Regions from separate parts of the Aquipseudomonas campi genome, predicted to be linked through region 1. Evidence: riboswitches for the same ligand, from Rfam matches in the RefSeq annotation. Region 1 holds a riboswitch; each other region holds the start of a gene.

Region 1 (2,313 bases):
TCAAGGCTTGCGCACCTGCAGCAGGGTGATCGGCAGGGCGCTGCGCCAGGTGTCAAAGTCGCCCAGCGGTTGGGCCTGGGCCACGCTGATGCGGGTCAGCTCGCCGCCGTGCTGTTCGCGGAAGGCCACCAGCATGGCCTCGCTTTGCAGGGTCACCGCGTTGGCGATCAGCCGGCCGCCGGGCTTGAGCGCCTGCCAGCACTGCTCCAGCACGCCGGGCAGGGTGACGCCACCGCCGATAAAGATGGCTTCGGGTCGCTCCAATCCATCCAGCGCCTGCGGTGCGCTGCCGGCCACCAGTTGCAGGGCCGGCACGCCGAGGGCGTCGCGGTTGTGCTGGATCAGCTGCTGTCGGCCGCTGTCGGCCTCGATGGCGATGGCCCGGCAGCTGGGGTGTGCGCGCATCCACTCGATGCCGATCGAACCGCAACCGGCGCCCACGTCCCACAGCAGCTCGCCGGGCGTCGGCGCCAGGCGGGCCAGGGTGATGGCGCGTACGTCGCGTTTGGTCAGCTGGCCGTCGTGGCGATAGGCCTCGTCCGCCAGGCCGCAGGTCAGTGGCAGACGCACGGCGTTTGCGTCGGCCAGGCATTCCACTGCCAGCAGGTTGAGGGCGGCGACTTCGTCGATGCTCCAGCTCTCGGCCAGACCGTCGATACGCCGTTCCAGTTCGCCGCCGAGGTGCTCCAGCACCGTCAGCCGGCTGGAACCGAAGCCGCGTTCGCGCAGCAGGGCGGCGATGGCGGCCGGGCTGCAGCCGTCGTTGCAGAGGATCAGCAGGCGCTGGCCGGCATGGATCTGCGCGTTCAAGGCCGCCAGCGGCCGCGCCACCACCGACAGCAGGCTCACCTCCTGCAAGGGCCAGCCCAGGCGCGCGGCAGCCAGCGAGTAGGAGGAGGGCGCCGGCAGCACGCGCATCTCGCCTTCGCCTAATTGCCGCGCCAGGCTGGCGCCGACGCCGAACAGCATGGGGTCGCCGCTGGCCAGCACGCACACCGGCGTGCCGCGCCGCTGCAGCACCGGCGCCAGGCTGAACGGGCTCGGCCAGCTCTGCCGCGGCGCACGGATGCACGGCGGCAGCAGCTCCAGCTGGCGCGGCGCACCGACGATCTGCTCGGCCGCCAGCAGCGCGCGGCGCGCGGCTTTGCCAAGGCCGGCGTAGCCGTCTTCGCCGATTCCCACCACCGTCAGCCAGGCTGTCATGCGTGTTTCCTCGATCTGTTGCGGGCGACATGCGGGCTTGGCCTGGCGCCGGAAAAAGCGGGCATAATAGCGCCTTCGTCGGTGCCCGGCGTTTTCACGGACGTCACCAAGGGCCTAAGAGGGAACACGGATCAACCGTGGCTGCCCCCGCAACTGTAAGCAGCGAGTCTGTCGCACGAGTGCCACTGGGAAACCGGGAAGGCCGCGACCGATGCCGACCTGCCAGCCAGGAGACCTGCCGACGACGCTAGTCGCGAGTGCCAACATCGGGCGGGGTGTACCGATGCCAAGGAATCCCTGTCTGCGGATTCCGCTGGTTCGGTCGCCGCGTCGTTGTTTTTCGGTGACCGCTTGCAGCCCGATCCCTGTGTTTCCGTCGCATCCACTCCCAGGCCGTCTGCCTGTCCGGGGCTGTGGCGCATCGTGTCCGCGCTGGACGGTGGCATCTGCCGGGTCAAGCTGCCGGGTGGTAGCCTTTCCAGCGACCAGGCCCGTGCGGTGGCCGGGGCCGCGAGGCTGTGCGGCAGCGGCGTGCTGGAGCTGACCAACCGCAGCAACCTGCAGATTCGCGGCGTGGGCGACAGCGAGCACGCGGCACTGGTGCAGCACCTGCTGGCCGCCGGCCTCGGCCCGCGAGTTGCCGCCGCCGACGATGTGCGCAACCTGCTGCTCAGCCCCGCCGCCGGCCGCGATCCGCTCGCCTTGCTCGATACCCGCCCGCTGGCCGAGCAGCTGCTGGCGTTGCTGCAGGACACGCCCGCCTTCCACGGCCTTTCCGCCAAGTTCGCCCTGCAGCTGGATGGCAGCGAAGCGCTGACCATGCTCGACCACCCCCACGACCTCTGGCTCAGCGCCTTGCCCGGCGGCACCCGGCTGGCTTTCGGCCTGGCCGGATGCCCGCGTGATGCGGCCCTGGGCGTGGTCGAGGTGGGGCAGGCGCCGCAGCTGGTGCAGGCCGTGCTGGAGCTGTTTCTCCAGCTGGCCGGCGAACACAGCCGCATGCGTCAGTTGCTCGCCGAACTGCCGGTGGCGGACTTTCTCGCCCGTCTGCCAGTGCCCCTGGATCGCGACGTGCCGTTGCGCGCGCGCGCCCAAACAGCTGCCGTAGCG
Region 2 (2,313 bases), 900 kb from region 1:
GCTGTACCGCGAGGCGCCGGTCAACTCGATCTGGGAAGGCTCGGGCAACGTGCAGTGCCTGGACGTGCTGCGCGCCCTGTCCAAGGAAGCCGGGGTGCTCGACGCGCTGTTCGCCGAGCTGGGCGACGGCCACGGCGATGCCCGCCTGAAGACGCATATCCAGCGCTTGCAGGCGGACTTCCGCGACACCGCCGACATCCAGTACCGCGCCCGCCAGCTCACCGAGGATGTGGCCGTAGCCCTGCAGGCCAAGCTGCTGCTGGAAGCTGGCAATGCCACTGTCTCCGATGCCTTTATCGCCAGCCGTCTGGGCGAGGGTGGGCGGGTCTATGGCACCCTGCCGCGTGGCGTGGATGCCGAAGCGCTGGTGGCGCGCAGTACCCCGCACCTGATCTGAGGCCGGGCAGCGCCTGTCGCGCTCGCGGCAGGGCACCCGCGTCGCTATGACCAACAGGCGGGCCACCCGGCGCAGGGTCACCTGCGCTGGCTCCTGCCCATGCTCGGCCCGCCCACGGATACGGCAACGCTCAGGGCGGCGAGAGTTCCCAGGATTCCATCGCAATAGGCCTGCCCAGCGTGACATGGCCGAAGGTGCAGGCATGGCAATCGAGCCCCGATGGGCGCGCCGGGGTTGCGGGGGAAGTAAGGCCAGGGGCCTCTGGCACGGGGCTATCGCCGGCGCAGGAGCGGCAGCGGGCACTGTCTTTTCGTGGGCGAGGCGGGTAAGGTGGCCGCCGATGGTTCCGGTCCGCTTTGTGCGGCCGGATGAAAAGGGAACAGGGTGCGGCGCTCGTCGCCAATGCCCTGGCTGCCCCCGCAACTGTAAGCGGCGAACGACGCCCACACGCCACTGGCCTTATCGGCTGGGAAGGCGGGCGAAGTAGCAAGCCGTGAGCCAGGAGACCTGCCATCGCTATTGGGCATTCTGCCCCTTTCCCTCAATCCGGATCGTCGCGCGGTGGGCGCGGCCAAGGAACCCTAATGCACATCGAACCTGACGTCGTTGCCGGCGCCAAGATTTTCCTCAGCTATGCAACCGCCGCTGGCGCCTTCGCGCTCACGGTCAAACTCGCCCGCGACAGTCTGCGCGACAACGGCGGCCTGCTCGCCCTGGCCCTGCGCAGCCTGCTGACCACCGCCCTGGTGTTCTGCTTCTTCGAGGTCCTGCCGCACCATCCGGTGGGCGTTTCGGAAGTTCACCTGATTCTCGGTTCGACCCTGTTACTGCTGTTCGGCGCCGGTGCCGCGGCCATCGGCCTGGCCGCCGGCCTGCTGCTGCAGGGGCTGTTCTTCGCCCAGTTCGACCTGCCGCAGTACGGCATGAACGTCACCACCCTGCTGCTGCCGCTGTGGGCCATTCACCTGCTGGCCAAGCGCCTGATCCCGGCGCGCACGGCCTATGTGGACACCAGCTACAAGCAGGCCCTGGCCCTGTCGACCGCCTACCAGGGCGGCATCGTCGCCTGGGTGGCCTTCTGGGCCGTCTACGGTCACGGCTTCTCCAGCGCAAACCTGGCCTCCGTCGGCAGCTTCGGCCTGGCCTACATGAGCGTGATCCTGCTCGAGCCGCTGATCGACCTGGGCGTGCTGGCCGCCGCCAAGGCGCTGTCGCGTTACAGCCAGGGCCCGCTGTTCAACGTGCGCCTGCACCAGCCGGCCTGACCCCGCCCCACGCCAGACCGGCAAAGCGGTCTGGCGCTTTCACTCGAGTGTCCGCCGTCTGATCATCCTCGCGCCTGCGTGGGGATGTGGCGCTTGGCGCGCGTCCCAATGCTCTCAACGGCGCTGCCAGATCATCTTGCCGGTATTGCTCTCGGTCACCAGGTACGGCTCGCTGAAGTGATAGCGCGCCGCAGGCTGGTAATCGAGCGCGCCCTCCAGCTGCACCAGTAACAGGCCGTTGTCGCTGCGCCAGCTGCCGCTGTACTGCAGCTCGCCGGGGCGGTCGTAACTCCAGTCGCTGCCGCCGGCCACCGTGCGCCGCCATTGCCCGATGCTGCCGTCGGCGCGGATACGCAGGGTGGTGACCAGGTTCAGCGAGGCGAACTCGACCCCGCTGCTGTTGCTGATCTGCTCATGCACCCAGGTGCCGATCAGGGCTGGGTCCTGGGCCGGGTTGACGGGCGTGGTGGCCGGCGCGGCAGCCACCCGCTGGAACAGCGCCTCGCGCAGCAGGGTGGCGCCGTTGTTCGGGTCGCGGGCGGCCAGGCTGGCGTTGAGCATGTCGTTGGCATAGCTGGCGTTCATGTTGGCCAGCACCTGGCCGCTGGCCGGATCGCTGATCTGTGCTTGCAGCAACTGGCCGTCGAAGCT
Region 3 (2,313 bases), 2.1 Mb from region 1:
GCGCCTACGACCAGCTGATTCATGACGTGGCCGTGCAGCACCTCGACGTGCTGTTCGCCATCGACCGCGCCGGCCTGGTCGGCGAAGACGGCCCGACCCACGCCGGCAGCTTCGATATCTCCTACCTGCGCTGCATCCCCGGCATGCTGGTGATGACGCCGAGCGACGAGAACGAACTGCGCCAGATGCTCACCACCGGTTACCTGTTCGATGGCCCGGCGGCGGTGCGTTACCCGCGCGGCAGCGGGCCGAACACGCCGATCGACCCGGCGCTGCAACCGCTGGAAATCGGCCGAGGCGTCATTCGCCGACGCGGCCAGAAAACCGCCCTGCTGGTATTCGGCGTGCAGCTGGCCGAAGCGCTCAAGGTCGGCGAGACGCTGGACGCCACGGTGGTCGACATGCGTTTCGTCAAACCGCTGGACGAGGCCCTGGTGCGCGAACTGGCGGCCAGCCACGAGCTACTGGTGACCATCGAGGAAAACGCCATCATGGGCGGCGCCGGTTCGGCGGTCAGCGAGTTCCTTGCCGCCGAGAACCTGCTCAAGCCCGTGCTGCACCTGGGCCTGCCGGACAGCTACGTCGAGCACGCCAAGCCGGCGCAGATGCTCGCCGAGTGCGGCCTGGACGAAGCCGGCATCGAAGCGGCCGTGCGCCAGCGCCTGGTGCAACTGCCCACATGAATGCCGCTCATCCAAACCAGGGCTTAACTCGCTTGTAATTCATCCAGCCGCGCACTAAGGTGCGCGACGTTTTACTTCCGCCAAGGTGCGCCCGTCGTGATCGACCGGCGTTAAACGGGAAGCCGGTGCGCTCGTCACGAGCCATTCCGGCGCTGCCCCCGCAACGGTAAGCCACCGCAGCCTCGCGCTGCCATGTCGATCGACGTGCCACTGGGAGTTTCCCCGGGAAGGCGATCGACAGGGAAAGTTCGCTTTCAGTGGCAAGCCCGGAGACCGGCCTCGACGGATTCGACTGGTGTTGCGGAGGGCATCACCGTCAAGCGTCGGCTTGTCGTGGCGCTTGTCCCTGCCCTCCTCAAAAGTCTGCCGACTCTTTGAGGATCCATTGATGAAACTGCCCCGCCTGGCTCTCGCCATCGCCCTGCTGCCCGCCTCCCCGACCTTCGCCGCCGAAGACCAGGAAGCCGCGCTGAAGCTGTCCGAAACCCTGATCAGCGCCAACCGCGACGTGCAGCAACGCAGCGCCAGCAGCGCCGCCAGCACGGTGTTCACCCGCGCCGACATCGAGCGCCTGCAACCATCCTCGGTGACCGAGCTGCTCCAGCGCGTGCCCGGCGTGCAGGTGACGCAGAACGGCAGCGGCAGCCTGGCCAGCCTGTATATCCGCGGCACCAAGTCGGCACAGAGCCTGGTGCTGGTGGACGGCATGCGCATCGGCTCGGCCAGTTCCGGCGACAGCAACCTGCAGCACCTCAATATCGAGCAGATCGAGCGCATCGAAGTGCTGCGCGGACCGCGCTCGGCCATGTACGGCGCCGATGCCATCGGCGGCGTGGTGCAGATCTTCACCCGCCGCAGCAGCGGCGAAGGGTTCAAGCCATTCGTGCGCGTGGGCTATGGCAGCCGGGGCACCTGGCAGCGTAGCGCCGGCATTTCCGGTGGCGATGAGGCCACGCGCTTCAGCCTGGCCGGCAGCCTCGACGAGACCAACGGCATCGACCGCACCGGCACCTCCTACGCGGCCGACCAGGATCACGACGCCTACCGCAACAAGGCCTTCAGCCTGAGCCTCAGCCACAGCTTCAGCGACAAACTGGAAGCCGGCGTCAACGTCCTCGACCAGCGCGGCCGTACCGAGTTCGACAACCCCTTCGGCCGCTTCGACATGACCACCTTCGAGTCGGTCGAGCAGGACCCGTACAGTGACTTCACCGTCAGCAGCGTCTCCAGCTACCTCGACGCCCAGCTCAACGACACCTGGAACAGCCGCCTGGAAGTCGGCCACAGCGAAAACCGCGAAGAGAGTCTGGATAAACTCAGCGACGAGCGCGGCGTGTTCAACACCTACCGCGACTCGGTCAACTGGCTGAACACCCTGAGCCTGAGCGACAGCCACAGTCTGATGCTCGGTGCCGACTGGTACGAAGACCAGCTCAACAGCAACACCGCCTTCGCCGAGCAACAGCGCTGGAACCAGGCCGCCTTCATCCAGCACCGCTACGACGGCGAGCACTTTTCCACCGAACTGGGCCTGCGCCACGACAAGAACGAGCAGTTCGGCAGCGAAAACACCTGGAGTGGCGCCCTGACCCTGCCGCTGAACGAGCGCAACGACCTGATCGCCTCCTAC

The links. Region 1 has a riboswitch for cobalamin ahead of cobG (precorrin-3B synthase). Riboswitches for the same ligand answer to the same signal wherever they lie in the genome.
Region 2: linked by a shared signal. The riboswitch ahead of HNE05_RS17130 (energy-coupling factor ABC transporter permease) and the one ahead of cobG (precorrin-3B synthase) in region 1 are both predicted to bind cobalamin.
Region 3: linked by a shared signal. The riboswitch ahead of HNE05_RS03120 (TonB-dependent receptor domain-containing protein) and the one ahead of cobG (precorrin-3B synthase) in region 1 are both predicted to bind cobalamin.

The regions. Positions count from the first base shown of each region.
Region 1 is NZ_CP053697.2:2,790,163-2,792,475, reverse strand. It holds gene HNE05_RS12945 (cobalt-precorrin-6A reductase) at 1-4, opposite strand, end outside; gene cbiE (precorrin-6y C5,15-methyltransferase (decarboxylating) subunit CbiE) at 1-1,203, opposite strand; cobalamin riboswitch at 1,266-1,460, shown strand; gene cobG (precorrin-3B synthase) at 1,501-2,313, shown strand, end outside.
Region 2 is NZ_CP053697.2:3,693,988-3,696,300, reverse strand. It holds gene HNE05_RS17135 (acyl-CoA dehydrogenase family protein) at 1-397, shown strand, start outside; cobalamin riboswitch at 722-926, shown strand; gene HNE05_RS17130 (energy-coupling factor ABC transporter permease) at 982-1,662, shown strand; gene HNE05_RS17125 (hypothetical protein) at 1,777-2,313, opposite strand, start outside.
Region 3 is NZ_CP053697.2:696,199-698,511, reverse strand. It holds gene dxs (1-deoxy-D-xylulose-5-phosphate synthase) at 1-683, shown strand, start outside; cobalamin riboswitch at 750-979, shown strand; gene HNE05_RS03120 (TonB-dependent receptor domain-containing protein) at 1,072-2,313, shown strand, end outside.